Regions from separate parts of the Dehalobacter sp. CP genome, predicted to be linked through region 2. Evidence: a T-box and tRNA genes for the amino acid it is inferred to sense, from the RefSeq annotation. Region 2 holds a T-box; the other regions hold tRNA genes.
The links. The T-box of region 2 lies ahead of leuS (leucine--tRNA ligase). A T-box ahead of a tRNA ligase gene usually reads a tRNA of that ligase, here a tRNA-Leu.

Region 1 (4,783 bases), 740 kb from region 2:
AGCTTATTGAGGACCAAGCCTTTCGGCAGTAATATTTTGCCTATTTTAAAATTCTCCGGTATATAGACTATGCTCCCGTCGCTGTAAAACAGATACCCCTCTGAATATAGCTGAAATTTGATTTTCTGCCCGATTGTTCCCCCAACAAATATCTCAATCCTGTTTTTCCCAAGCTTGGAAGTAAGCCCTGTAAGATACGGGACAGACTGCAGTTTCTTTTCGCAATAAAAAGCCATTGCGCTGTTGATCTCGTCTTGACTGAATTCAATCGTCCCGCCTTGTTTTTTGATATTCTTCACCTTATCTGCCATTTCTGTCACTGAGACAGTCTGGAAGGCAGGCTCATCTTCTGACCATAGAGCCGTAACAGTTGAAATGATCATCACAAACACAACAAGACAGGCAATGCTGACTCCTAAAACTTTTTTTGATAAAAATTTTAGCCCGAACAAAAAAACACTCCTCTCAGCGCTTACTGCCAGAGCAAACCTGAAGCGTATTGCACCGATCTCTAACCTTATACCGGCATCTATGTTAAGAATACCATAAGAACCATTTGATTACATCCATCGTCTCTCAATACACCATTGTCCGATGAACAGCAAATACGGGTGTTTAGACTCAGATCCGAATCATAAACACCCGTATTCGTGAATTGTCGATTGCAAATTTGTTCTACCTTTTAGTATGTAACCGTTTTACACTGGAACAATGTAAAACCTGCCAACTTACTTGCAGTTTTCTAAATTCTTTATGGCAATAGAACTCAAAAAACTTAAAGTAATTAGTAATTGTGAGGGTTACGGAAAGGCACGCAATTACTTCTTTGGACCAAATAAATAAATGGAAAAGTATTCTTCTCCATCTTTTTCAATCCTATACATTACTTTTTTCTGCTTGGAAGGCATTTTCACAATATTAAAATTATTGGTTATAAAATACCCGAAACCGAGTTCGTTCATTGGGAAGTATAATATCCCGTTATCATCTTTAATCGGTTTAAATGTATCATAAGAGATTTGCTGGATTTTTATGCCATCCGGAGCCTGTTCTGAAAAGATAAGCTGGCAGTGTTGATACATCTCAAAGTCATGATACAGTTCAGCAAATTGGTTTTCCATTTCAATCCCCCCTTTCCGGTTTTATTACTTCGCTATGAAGATTTCATTTCCTGCCCCAAAACTCAAAATTTGGCTAAAATCCTGATTTTATACAGGTATATACATTTATTGTATATAAGGCTTGCAAAAAATAATAAGCTTCTTTCTGGCAATCCCGCTCATGGGATGCAGCCAAACAAAACAACAAACCGAGAACAATCCCTGGTCTAAATGTTAAAAACTTACTGAATTAAAATAAACTACCTGTGTATTTTATTCCTATATGCAGATACTACAGATAAATAAACAAAAAGGAGGGATATCTAATGGCTAAGTATAAACTGCCGGTTAACAAACAAAGCGTTGCCAGCGAGCTTAATGTTAACTTAGGTCCAGACACCTCCGCAAGACAAAACGGCTCTGTTGGAGGTAGCATGGTTAAGAAAACCTTTGAATACATTAACGGTAAAATCTAAATCATCCAGCCATGACAGCGAAAGCCCCGAAGGATCTTACTCCCTCGGGGCTTCGATGTTCGTATATCTTTCACCATTCATAGTTCTTCTATATTTTAAGCCTTTAAATTACTTGGTGCCGAAGGCCGGGGTCGAACCGGCACATCCTCACAGATATCGGTTTTTGAGACCGACGCGTCTGCCAATTCCGCCACTTCGGCACGCCTTACTTTTGCTATTTTATAGTATCAGCGTCAAAAACGCAAGTACATTGCCACTTTTTTACGGCTATTTTCATATTATTTTTCACTCCGATAAAGACAACTTGGATTATGAACGCATAATACCGGTCAGAATCTCGTTGGCTTCCTCAGCCTCCGATTCCGGCACGAGTATTTCGACGCTTACGTCGGTGGATTCCTGTGAACCAACTGCTTTTAGCTGGACTAAAATACCTTCGTCTGCAAATGCTTTTTGATATTTTTCAGCAACTGCTTTATTTGGTGCTATATAAATGACTGTCCACATATTCTATCCTCCAATAAGCGTTTAGACCATCTTATTATACTTTTGAATCATTGCTTTCTCCACATTCGGCGGAACTAATCCTGAAACATCTCCTTGCAGACTTGCCGCCGATTTGATCGAGCTGGAACTGATGAACGAATACTCGCTTTTTGTCATTAAAAAGACGGTCTCGATGTCGGGAGCCAGCTTTTTATTCATCAAAGCCAGCTGAAATTCGTATTCGAAATCAGTCATGGCCCGCAAACCTCTGATCAGCGCAATAGCTCCGCATTCACGCGCAAAATCCACAGTCAGACCGCCAAAAGACTTGACTTCAACATTTTCCATATCGCTGGTTTCGCATCTCAACAGTTTCTGTCTTTCTTCCAAGGAAAAAAGCGTCTGTTTGTTACTTTCGGAAGCTACTGCCACAATGACACGGTCAAAAAGATAAATGGCTCTATGCAGGATGTCAAGGTGTCCATTGGTTACTGGATCGAATGTCCCCGGGTATATTGCAGTTCGCACAAAAAATCTCCTTCAGTCTAGAAAATATCTTAGTGTCATAAAATCTATTTATGGGATTCGCCCCAAAGCGGCAATATCCTGCCTCTTCCAACAAATTTTTATTGCCATCTTACCTGATCATTTCCCAAAAGCGCAATAAGCGCCCTGTCAAGCTCTTCAGATGGCCTGACAAAATAATTTGGACTTATCTCAAAGGTCTTCTTATTATCCTGGCAAAAGAAATAGACAGGATGCGTTCCGCGAAATGCCCCAAGAACCGCCAGGATCTTATCGGTCAGCTCCGTATCCTGATTGCTTGGAATCTTCAGAAACAATTTATCCGGTTTGACGCTACATTCCTCGATCGGCAGAACTTTTTCAGCAAATATTTTCTTTTCATCTTCATTCACATAATAACGACCGTGAACAACCACAATATGGTCGTTGTCCATCCTGACAACTTCCGGAAACAATCTGGGAAATACCAGAACCTCAATCGTTCCGGTCAGATCCTCCAGTAAGAAGGTAGCCATCATTTCCCCTTTTTTCGTTATTGTTTGCCGATAAGAATTTATTATCCCACCTAGAATGACCTTTTTTTCTTCCGTACTTTCGAGACAAGCCGCAATTTCTGAACTCGTGATTTTCCTGAGCAGGTCATTCACGGAATAAAGCGGATGGGCTGTGAGATATATACCGATATACTCCCTCTCCATCTTCAGGATCTCGTTCTCGCTGAATTCCGGTATTTCAGGCATAACCAGCCCTCCATCGAGGTCCTGATCGAGATCAAACAAAGACATCTGGCCGGATTCGCTGTCCTTTTGCCGGTTCTGGGCCAGCTCCAGGGCCTGATCCAGGACTTTCATAGCCTGAGCGCGGCTGCACAGTGACTGAAATGCGCCGGCCTTAATCAGACTTTCCAGGGTTCGTTTGTTCAGAACTTTAGCATCCATGCGTACAATAAAATCATAAAATGAGGTAAACGGGCCGTTCTCTCTTTCGGCGATGATCCTGTCAACCACCTGTGTCCCGACATTGCGGATCGCCTCGAGTCCAAAACGTATCGCTCCGTGTTCAATGGTAAAATCCCGGTAACTGTACTGGACATCGGGCGGCAGAATCTCAATGCCGCTGCTCCTGGCCTCCTGAATATAAAAAGTGACTTTATCTGATGCGCCGATCACGGAACTCAACAGCGCCGCGGTGTATTCCAGCGGATAATTCGCTTTTAGATAGGCTGTCTGGTAAGAGATCATCGCATAAGCCGTAGCGTGGCCCTTATTGAATCCGTACTCGGCAAATTTGGCCATCAAATCAAAAATCTCTTCGGCTTCCTTTTCACCTATACCCAGACGGAGCGCTCCCGGCACAATCCATTCGCCGCCGCTGTCCTGCAGGCCATAGATAAAGTTCTGCCTTTCTTCGGCCATGATTTTCTTGTCTTTTTTCCCCATGGCCCTGCGCAGAAGATCTGCTCGTCCAAGAGAGTATCCGCCAAGATTCTGGGCAATCTGCATGACCTGTTCCTGATAGACGATAATCCCGTACGTCGGTCTTAAAATTTCTTCCATTTTCTGATGCAGGACCTTGATCTGCCCGCCATGCTTTCGGCGCACGAACTCCGGAATCTGTTCCATCGGACCAGGACGGTACAGAGCGAGCACAGCAATAATATCTTCAAAACAACTGGGCTTCAAATCTTTTAAGATAGCCCGCATGCCGCCGCTTTCCAGCTGAAATACGCCTGTGCTGTTCCCTTCGGAAAGCAGTTGATAGGTCGCTTGGTCATCCAGCGGCAAATGATTCAGATCAAGCCGGATACCGCGGGTTTTCCCAATATTCGCCTGGGCTTTGGTCAGAATCGTCAGGTTCCGCAAGCCCAGGAAATCCATTTTCAGCAGTCCGATCTCCTCGACCAATTTCATCGGGAACTGGGTCATCAGCAGCCCGTCGGAAGTTTTCTGAAGCGGAAGGTAACTGGTCAATTCATCCCTGGCAATCACGACGCCGGCAGCATGCGTGGAAGCATGCCTCGGCATCCCCTCCAGCGATTTTGAAATCTCATAGAGCCTTTTGATTTCCTCTTCTTCCCTAACCATTTTCTGCAGCTCCGGAGAAACGGTCAGCGCCCTTTCCAGCGTCATGCCCAGTTCGAATGGAACAGCTTTGGCAACTTTATCGACTTTGCTGAGCGGTATATTCAGGACTCTT
Region 2 (4,783 bases):
CGTGATCTCCTCTTCGATCAGCGCCGTCTCATCTTCAATGGGCCAAGCCTGTTTATGAATGCTTTCGGTGTTTCCAAGTTCTGCCCAGAGCTCTTCGGCGATATGTGGCGCAAACGGTGCCAAGAGCTTCAGCAGTGTTTCAATGCCTTCTCTGGCAACGGCCAGGTTGGCATCTTTTTCTTCTTTATATAGGTAAAGCGCGTTAACCAATTCCATAATGGAGCTGATCGCGGTATTGAAATTAAATCTGCTGCCGACATCATTGGTAACTTTCCTGATGGTACTGTGCGTGGTAAAACGCATTTGTTTGGCTTTGGCATCGAGCTCCGCGAAGGATTCACGTGTAGCACTGCCATTTCCTGCAGAAGCCAGAGCAGCTTGATACTGGACAATAAGCCGCCAGACACGGTTTAAAAAGCGGTAGCAACCTTCAACACCCTGTTCGCTCCACTCCAGATCCCGTTCAGGCGGGGCAGCAAACAGAATGAACATTCTAGCCGTGTCTGCACCATATTTGCCGATGATCTCCTCAGGGCTGACGACATTTCCTTTGGATTTGGACATCTTGGAACCGTCCATGCAGACCATTCCCTGGGTAAGCAGATTCGCAAATGGCTCATCCACCTGGAGGTAGCCAAAATCTCTCAGGGCTTTAGTAAAAAAGCGTGAATAGAGCAGATGCAGGATCGCATGCTCGACACCGCCGACATACTGGTCGACGTTCATCCATTTGGCAGCGTTTTTTTCGTCAAAAGCCTTATCCGGATTCCGCGGGTCACAATACCTCAGATAGTACCACGAAGAGCACATGAAGGTGTCCATCGTATCGGTTTCTCTTCTGGCAGGGCCTCCGCACTTCGTACAAGTTGTTTGCACAAAGCTCTGGGAAGTGGTCAGCGGGTTTTCACCGGCCTTGAACACGACATCATCAGGCAGCAGCACCGGCAGCTGGTCATCCGGCACAGGCACAACGCCGCACGTATCACAGTAAATCATCGGAATAGGCGCACCCCAATAGCGCTGACGGGAAATCAGCCAGTCTCTAAGGCGGTAATTGATTTTACGCTCACCAAGCTGCAGCTTTTCCAGTTTGGCAGCCATCCTGTCCCAGGCCATCCGGTTATCCAGTCCGTCAAAATCAAGGGAGTTGACCATGGTCCCGTCTTCAATATACGCTTCTTTCATCGGCATATCTTTATCTGCAGTGGAAACTTTAGGATCAAGAATGACTCTCGCGATCGGCAGACCGTACTTCCCGGCAAAGGCAAAATCTCTTTCATCATGTCCCGGAACCCCCATAACAGCTCCGGTTCCATATTCGAGAAGAACGTAATTGGCAATCCAGATCGGGATCCTCTCTCCGCTTAATGGGTTGATGCAGTAGTTTCCGATAAACATACCTTCTTTTTCTGCTTCCGATGAGGTTCTCGCAATTTCGTTCAAGCCTTTCATCTTCTCGATAAAAGCGAGCACGCCTTGTTCATACTGTGTTCCTTTGACGAGCTGTGTAACCAGCGGATGTTCCGGGGCAAGAACCACATAGCTCACGCCAAAAATCGTATCGACTCTGGTCGTGAATACAGTGATCATATCCGTGGTGCCTTCAATTTTAAATCTAGCTTCGGCCCCTTCAGAACGGCCAATCCAGTTGCGCTGCATGGTTTTTACTTTTTCCGGCCAGCCTGTAAGCTTATCCAAGTCATTTAAGAGCTGCTCCGAATAATCCGTAATTTTGAAAAACCATTGTTCCAGATCTTTTTTGGTAACAGGTGTATCGCAGCGCTCGCAGGCGCCGTCCACGACCTGTTCGTTCGCCAACACTGTCGCGCAGGACGGGCACCAGTTTACAGCGGCCTTCTTCTTATAGACCAAACCATGTTGATAGAACTGATTAAAAATCCATTGTGTCCAGCGGTAATACTCGGGGTGGCAGGTTGCAACTTCTCTGTCCCAATCGTAGGAAATACCCATCTCCTGAAGCTGTCGCTTCATGTTCGCAATATTTTTCCAGGTCCACTCTGCCGGCGGTGTCTGATGCTTGATCGCGGCATTTTCAGCGGGAAGGCCGAAGGCATCCCAGCCAATCGGGTGCAGCACATCATAGCCCTGCATCCTTTTGAAGCGGGCAATCACATCAACGATCGAATAATTGCGGACATGTCCCATATGTAAATTTCCAGATGGGTATGGAAACATGGCAAGTGCATAAAACTTTTCTTTACCGCTATTCTCCTCAGTTTTTCCTGCTTTGTTCTCCAGCCAGGCTTTCTGCCATTTTGACTCAATCTCGTTGAACAAATATCTTTCCTGCATAGATCCGACCTCCAAAGTTCTTTCCAACAGAACAGTCTTTAATTGTTCTGCAAAAATAGATAAAAACCCCCATCCCCAAGGGACGAGAGTTTGCTCCCGCGGTACCACCCTAATTCTGTGCGCTTAAAGATTATAACGGTTCTCACCGGCATCCGTTGCTGCCCGGACACTGCTCAAGAACGAGTTCCCCGCCTGGTGAAAACGGCTCACACCAACCGCCGTCTCTCTGATTCATCCCTTTCAGGTACTGCTTTCCTTCAAAGCGTAAAAATATTAGATTGGATATTCAAATTAATGATTTAATCGTTTAGATTTTAATTCTATATAGAATCAAAAATCAGTTATATAATACGACTTCCCGGGCATCGGCCCACAGTCTTTCCAGACTATAAAACTCTCTGGTATCTGGTGTCATAATATGTATAACCAGATCCCCACAGTCGATCAGCACCCACTGAGCTTCAGGAAGCCCTTCTATCCTTAAAACCGAAATCCCGATCTCGGGTAATTTTTCTGCAAGGTACTCGGTAATTGCTTTGGTCTGAGTTGTGCTGTTTGCCGTGGCAATCATAAAATAATCTGCAATGACGGATATTCCCTTTAAGTCAAGGGTCAAAATATTTCCGCCTCTTTTATCATCAATAAAGTCAACTACTTTCTGCAGCTGGTCATGACTTATTTCCAAATTCTAACCTCCTTTAGACGCTTTTCCATTTTTCAAATCTTCATACGTCAGAATCGTCAGCGGATGAATCGGTTTATTGTTCTCCTTCAGATAGTACAAGGTATGCTCCACACAAGCCAGTGTACCTGTCTTAAGGTCATGATACAACTTCTGACGAAGCTTGTCTACACCGGGGAAATTCCTCCCGGGTTCCGTGAGATCGGCACTGTAAATCAACATTTCCAGAAGGGACATACCCGGTCTCCCCGAGGTATGATTCGCAACCGCATTCAGGACATCCTCGTTTTTTATCGCGTAAAGGTTCTGCAGCATATAAGCTGCGACTCTTCCGTGAATAACCTGGGGAATTTCCAGATCTTCCGGATAAAGAATAAGGCCCCATTCCCGGGCTTTTTTCAGCTGTTCCGGATAAATATACTCCTTAGCCAGGTCATGGGTAAGCGCAGCTAAGCCCGCATCTCCCTCTTTTACACCGAACTTCGGGGCAAGTTCCACGGCTAGAGCTTCTACCCCAAGCGTGTGCTGAAATCTTTCCAGCGAAAGTTTTCGTGAGGCTAAAGTCCTGAAATATTCCAGCCGGTCGTTCACAACGTTCAACCTCTCTTAGTTTAGCGCTCCTTGCCGTCCATGATACCGGCAGCTTTATATCATCCTTGGTAACGCTGCACCGTAAAGGCTATTTAACGCCTTCCTCTCCACGGACGTCGCGGCATTAGGCCACCCGTGGGCAAACTACAAGAATACGGTACAGTTTGCTGTACCGTATTCTCTCGGGTCCAGGGTCCGAAAATGTAAGATAAACCAGGATTCTTCGTGCTATTTATATAGAGCCCTATGACTCATTAAAGATCAGAATTTATCTTAACAGAAACCCCTAACCAAAAACATTAGACAGTTTGGCGAGGTCTCGCTTCGTTTACTGTCAATGAACGGCCATTGAACTCACTGCCGTTAAGTTCTTCTGCTAAGCGCTCGGCGTCCTCTGAAGCAACTTCTACAAAGCCAAAGCCTCTTGAGCGACCGGTTTCTCTGTCGGTAATGATTCTGCTGCCGATTACATTGCCAAACCGAGCAAAGTACTCAGTCAGTTCCTCCGAAGTCGTACTCCAGGGGAGATTGCCCACGTACAGGGTTTTTGTCATGGAATTCACCTCTAAAATAATTTTGTTTATAGTATGAAACAACTATTACTATAGTATACAATCCTATCGGAAGTCAAATGTTTATTTACTGATGTAAATATTATTTTCTATGATGAAACGCCGCACTTCTTCTGGAAGCAAATAACGGATAGACTTGTTATTCCAGATCCTTTTTCTGATATCTGTCGAAGATATAGCCAGAGCGGGAATTTCCATCTCGAATATTCTGTTTTGGGCATAAGGATATCTGTCAAATAATTCTCCCAAAAAAACACCAATTTCATACCCCGGTCTCGAAGCCCCGATAATTTGGGATATTCCAATAATCCCTTCTGCTTCCCGCCAATTCAAAATATCCCGGAGCGCATCCGAACCGGTGATAAAAAAAAGTTCCTGTTCGGGGAACAACAGATGCAGGGCTTTTAAAGTGTCATAGGTGTATGAAGGGCCTTCCCTGTCGATCTCAATTCTGGATGCGATAAAATTCTCATTGTCGCGGATAGATATTTCGACCATCGCAAAACGCAGATCCGAATTTGCAATCTGGTAATCAACTTTATGCGGAGGAATGCCTGTGGGGATGAATAAGACCTTGTCAAGCGCAAATTCGACCCTGGCTGTCTCCGCAGCCACCAGATGGCCG
Region 3 (4,783 bases), 710 kb from region 2:
ATAATGAGGGCAGCAGATATGGACAAAGTTCTGACCGATGCGGATTTAGTCATAACAGGTGAGGGTTTGACCGATTACCAGACGCTCTTTGGCAAAGTGCCGCTGGCCGTAGCTGAAAAAGCTGTAAAACATCAAGTCCCAGTCGTCTGTTTGTCTGGCGGGCTGACGGAAGATGCCCAACAGCTTTACAAACATGGTTTTTCCGGTGTATTTAGTATTACGGAAGGACCTGTTAGTCTAGCAGACGCAATTCAGAATGCGGAAGTGCTGCTGGAGAGGGCTGCTGAAAGGATCCTGCGTCTGTACCTGGCTGGACAATCATTCCAGCATGGAGGGTCATACGCAAAAGATCATTAACGCTCAAAATCGTACAGGGAGGACACTATGAAGATCGTCGTTTTGGATGGATATACGCTTAATCCTGGAGATATATCATGGAGCGGGCTGGAAAGGCTTGGGGAGCTTACCGTCTATGACCGCACCGCCTATCATGCCGGTAATGAAGATTTGATCCTGGAAAGGATTGACAGGGCGAAGATCGTCTTTACCAATAAAACACCTTTATCCAGAACAGTGCTGGAAAACGCACCTGATTTAAAATTTATCGGGGTTCTCGCAACAGGCTATAATATTGTCGATGTTGAGGCAGCCAAAGAAAGAGGAATTGTCGTAACGAATATTCCTGCCTACGGGACGAATTTTGTCGCGCAGATGGCAATTGCGCTGCTACTTGAAATGTGCTGCCATGTCTGGCCGCACAGCGAATCGGTTCGGAGAGGAGAATGGTCCGGCAATCCGGACTGGTGTTACTGGAACTACCCGCTCATAGAACTGGCGGGAAAGACCATGGGAATCATCGGTTACGGCAGAATTGGCCAAGCAACCGGAAGAATAGCTCAGGCTTTGGGGATGAGGATCCTGGCTGTTGACAGTAATCCCGATCCGTCCTTGGAAAGCCCTGATATGAAATATGCCGATATGGATACACTGCTTGCCGAATCCGACGCAATCATGCTGCACTGCCCATTGTTTGAAAATACCAAAGGAATCATCAACAAGCAGAGTATTGCTAAAATGAAGCCCGGTGTGATGATCGTAAACAATGCAAGAGGACCTTTAATTGTTGAGGCGGATTTAGCCGAGGCCCTGAACAGCGGAAAGGTTGCCGGAGCCGCGCTGGATGTTGTGTCGACAGAACCGATTCAAATGGACAACCCGTTACTTCAGGCTAAGAACTGCATCATTACACCGCATATTTCCTGGGCCTCGCTGGAGGCAAGAACCCGGCTGATGGATCTGGCTGTGCGCAATCTGGAACAGTTTCTGGCAGGGTTTCCCGAAAATGTGGTCAGTTGAACCGGTAATCGTTTAATCATAAAGTCACACAATTGTCACAATTGAATTGTATAGTAACGATGTAAACTTTTTCGTTTTATTTTTCTATCCCATTTTAACCCGGCTCTGGTCGGGTTGTTCTTTTATATAAGAAGCAAAAAAGATTTTGCATTTTTCTGGAAAATTAATGACAAACTTAATTAATTCCTTTATTATGTAAGATATGTAAAATATTCTATGGTTTAAGGTGGATACATCGTATGGCTAGAGTTAACGTCCCATATATTATGGCGTGTGAAGATGTCATTAATGAAAATGAATCCTTAACTTATAAGAGCATTCTTTTCACAAAAACAATTAAAGCTTTGTTTGAAAAAATATCCCTTAATATTGTCGTTGGGGTTCAGGTTTTTGAGTCGGAAGAGGCTGAAGAAAATGAGGGTGACATCATACTTGAAATGACAGTAAAAGATGATAAAGATGAGTATGTCACCAAACTACCGTTAAAAATTGAGATACCAACAGGAACAAAGGATATCTCGGTAAAGATTGTATTTAACGATATGCTCATAAAATCGCTCGGATCATACAAGTTTGTTGTCAGTAAAGGGAGGAAGAAACTCAACGAATATCGAATATTAATAACGATGGGAGAGGGAGAAAAAGAATGAATACGCTCACGATGGATGTAGACTTTAATAAAATATCAAAAGCTAAAGCTTTCCCTGAGAGTAATCATTCGGATTTTATATCTGCTATAAAAAGCTTCACTTCACCAAATAATATAGAATTAACATCTAGCGCGGGAATTCATGGGCTGAATGTTGATGTTTATGAAAAACATAAGGTTTTATTTGCCGAATATACAGTGGTTTTTACGGATGAAAAAAGTTTTGAAATAAGATCAGGGTATAAAGAACCAAAGTCATTGAATAAACATAATAGTGTTCTATCAAGGATTGGTGGTGCTATTATGGGATGGCTTGCTTGTTCTCCAATTGAATCTTTCGCTGAAGAGATTAAAAATTCTTATACGCAGCATGTCGGCTTAATTGCCTCTCTAGCGGCTCTAGGTTCTGCTTTTGCGGCTTGGACTGGTATTCCTATTTTCAGTATTATTGGTGGGTTTATCGGACTTGCCGTTTTTGACGCATTAATAAGCTTATTACCTGGAGCGGTTAAAGAAGGGAAGGAGAAAGATCATAGCTTACAAGCCAAGCTATGTGCTTTTTGCGTAAACTTAGCAGCAATTATGGTTGGCGTTATTGCCCATAATTACTTTGTCGACTTGACTTTCGGGCTAAGTAGTATTGAATATTTTCCAGCCAAAGTCGTATCCAATGTTCATTATCTGATTGTCTTTTGGGTAGGGCTGATCTATGTTACAAGAGTCATTGGATATGCAGCAAAAATTAATAAGGTACCCATTCCATGGTTTGTGAAAATATTGAAAGGAATTGGCTCGAATAACGAAAAAGGGAAAAAGGGAAATAAAGAGTTATAATCTTTTTATAAATGGATATTTATTTTTGGCAAAACAAAAAACCCTTGATTATCAAGGGTTTTTAACTTTCGAATTTTGGTGCGGCCGAGAGGACTTGAACCTCCACGAGCGTTAGCCCACTAGTACCTGAAACTAGCGCGTCTGCCAGTTCCGCCACGGCCGCATCGACAGATTACATTATATTTGATGGCTCTGTGCTTTGTCAACACAAAAGCGTAATAAAAAAATAGAATTTTTAATCCTTGAAAACATGTATATAAGCAGGGCGGGACAAGGCCTTTGTTCCAGCCTTGCTTTTCGTTGTGGTTTTTGTTATCCTTTTCCATTGGGAGCATTTTGTTTTTTCAGATAGTTTAGGCAGGAATATATAGATTAATAGAGAAAGTAACCTAGGTTTGGGCTAACCTTTGAAATTTGAGATATTGAAGAAATGTGGAAGGTGATTTGTGTTGAAGGGTTTTATGAAATCGTTGTTTGAATGGGTCGTCATCGTTGCAATTGCTTTTGTTCTCTCTATGGTGATCCGAAATTATTTGATTGATACGCGAATCGTCCCGACCGGCTCGATGCTGCCTACGATTCAGCTTCAGGATCGTTTAATCGTGGATCGGTTCTTTTATAAATGCGGCGATATCAAGCGCGGAGATGTTATTGTTTTTGAAGCTCCCGAATCTATGATGAAGGATGAGGACCTCGTCAAAAGAGTCATCGGCTTGCCCGGAGAAAAGCTTGAAGTCAAAAATGGAAAAGTCTATATTAATGACCAGGTTCTAGATGAACCTTATGTCGAATATCCGGCTGATTATGAATTTGGGCCTGAAACTGTGCCAGAGGATTCCTACTTCATGATGGGCGATAACCGTCCTGCCAGTTACGACAGTCATCGTTGGGGGGCCTTGCCCGAGGATAAGATATTGGGAAGGGTCTGGATCAGGTACTGGCCTTTGGATAGTTTTGGACCCCTGACCAAACTGCCTGAAGACTATTTGAAGTAGGATGCGTACATGATACAGCACTTGGCATAAAAAGATTACGATTATCAAACCGCAAAGACGATAACTCCGATAATAATATAGATATGCGAGGGATGCCGGATGGATCCAGTCTTCCTTTATCTCATCAGCGCAGTCATGGTTGGGATCATTCTCGGATTTGGGACAGGGTTCAGTATCCGTGGAGGCCAAGCCAGAGGACTACTGGAAAAGGCCCGGACGCTTGAGCAGGAGAATGAAAGGCTGCATGCGGAACTGAATCGGGAATTTGAAAGAAGAATGCAAAATTCCGCTGTCATTTCTGAACTGCGTACCCGGCTCGAGATGGAGCAGACAGCGTATGAAGAGAAATTAATGCTTCTCAGTCATGCGAGGGAGGAGCTCAGTAGCGGCTTCAAGGCCTTATCCGCTGAGGCACTTAAGAACAACAATCAGTCCTTTCTCGAATTGGCGAAGGTCGTACTCGAGAAGACTCAGATTCAGGCTTCGGCTGATCTGGAAAAAAGGCAGGTTTCTATCGATGAACTCGTAAAGCCTTTGCGGGAATCGCTCGACAAAGTTGATCTAAAGATTAACGAACTGGAACAAAAAAGAGCAGGGGCTTATGAAGGGTTGCTTAAGCAAGTCGAAAATATGGCGTTCGGGCAGGAAAAGCTGCAGCGGGAGACCTTGAAGCTGACTTCTGCTTTGAAATCGCCGACTGTCAGAGGCCGCTGGGGAGAAATCCAGCTGCAGCGGGTTGTAGAATTGGCCGGCATGGTGGAGCACTGTGATTTTTACCAGCAGGAGGAAGTCAGCGGCGAGTCCGGCAGGCAGCGCCCGGATATGATTATCCGGCTTCCGGGGAATAAAACGATCGTCGTCGATTCCAAGGCCCCGCTCGCGGATTATCTCGAAGCTGTGGAAGCCCTCGATGAAGACCATAAGAGAACAAAGTTATCGGGTCATGCCC

Region 1: it encodes a tRNA-Leu, which carries the amino acid that the T-box ahead of leuS (leucine--tRNA ligase) is inferred to sense. The anticodon was not compared.
Region 3: it encodes a tRNA-Leu, which carries the amino acid that the T-box ahead of leuS (leucine--tRNA ligase) is inferred to sense. The anticodon was not compared.

What each region holds. Positions count from the first base shown of each region.
Region 1 is NZ_CP157399.1:1,737,006-1,741,788, forward strand. Features, by position in the region: gene AAH944_RS08580 (hypothetical protein) at 1-452, opposite strand, end outside; gene AAH944_RS08585 (hypothetical protein) at 819-1,121, opposite strand; gene AAH944_RS08590 (small, acid-soluble spore protein, alpha/beta type) at 1,427-1,576, shown strand; tRNA gene AAH944_RS08595 (tRNA-Leu) at 1,690-1,776, opposite strand; gene AAH944_RS08600 (DUF2007 domain-containing protein) at 1,886-2,083, opposite strand; gene coaD (pantetheine-phosphate adenylyltransferase) at 2,105-2,590, opposite strand; gene AAH944_RS08610 (DNA polymerase III subunit alpha) at 2,689-4,783, opposite strand, start outside.
Region 2 is NZ_CP157399.1:2,480,633-2,485,415, forward strand. Features, by position in the region: gene leuS (leucine--tRNA ligase) at 1-2,313, opposite strand, end outside; T-box leader at 2,389-2,583, opposite strand; gene rsfS (ribosome silencing factor) at 2,651-2,998, opposite strand; gene yqeK (bis(5'-nucleosyl)-tetraphosphatase (symmetrical) YqeK) at 3,002-3,586, opposite strand; gene AAH944_RS12360 (RNA recognition motif domain-containing protein) at 3,886-4,140, opposite strand; gene nadD (nicotinate-nucleotide adenylyltransferase) at 4,222-4,783, opposite strand, start outside.
Region 3 is NZ_CP157399.1:1,768,651-1,773,433, reverse strand. Features, by position in the region: gene AAH944_RS08775 (glycerate kinase) at 1-357, shown strand, start outside; gene AAH944_RS08770 (D-2-hydroxyacid dehydrogenase) at 385-1,356, shown strand; gene AAH944_RS08765 (hypothetical protein) at 1,596-2,006, shown strand; gene AAH944_RS08760 (hypothetical protein) at 2,003-2,839, shown strand; tRNA gene AAH944_RS08755 (tRNA-Leu) at 2,916-3,002, opposite strand; gene lepB (signal peptidase I) at 3,301-3,834, shown strand; gene rmuC (DNA recombination protein RmuC) at 3,934-4,783, shown strand, end outside.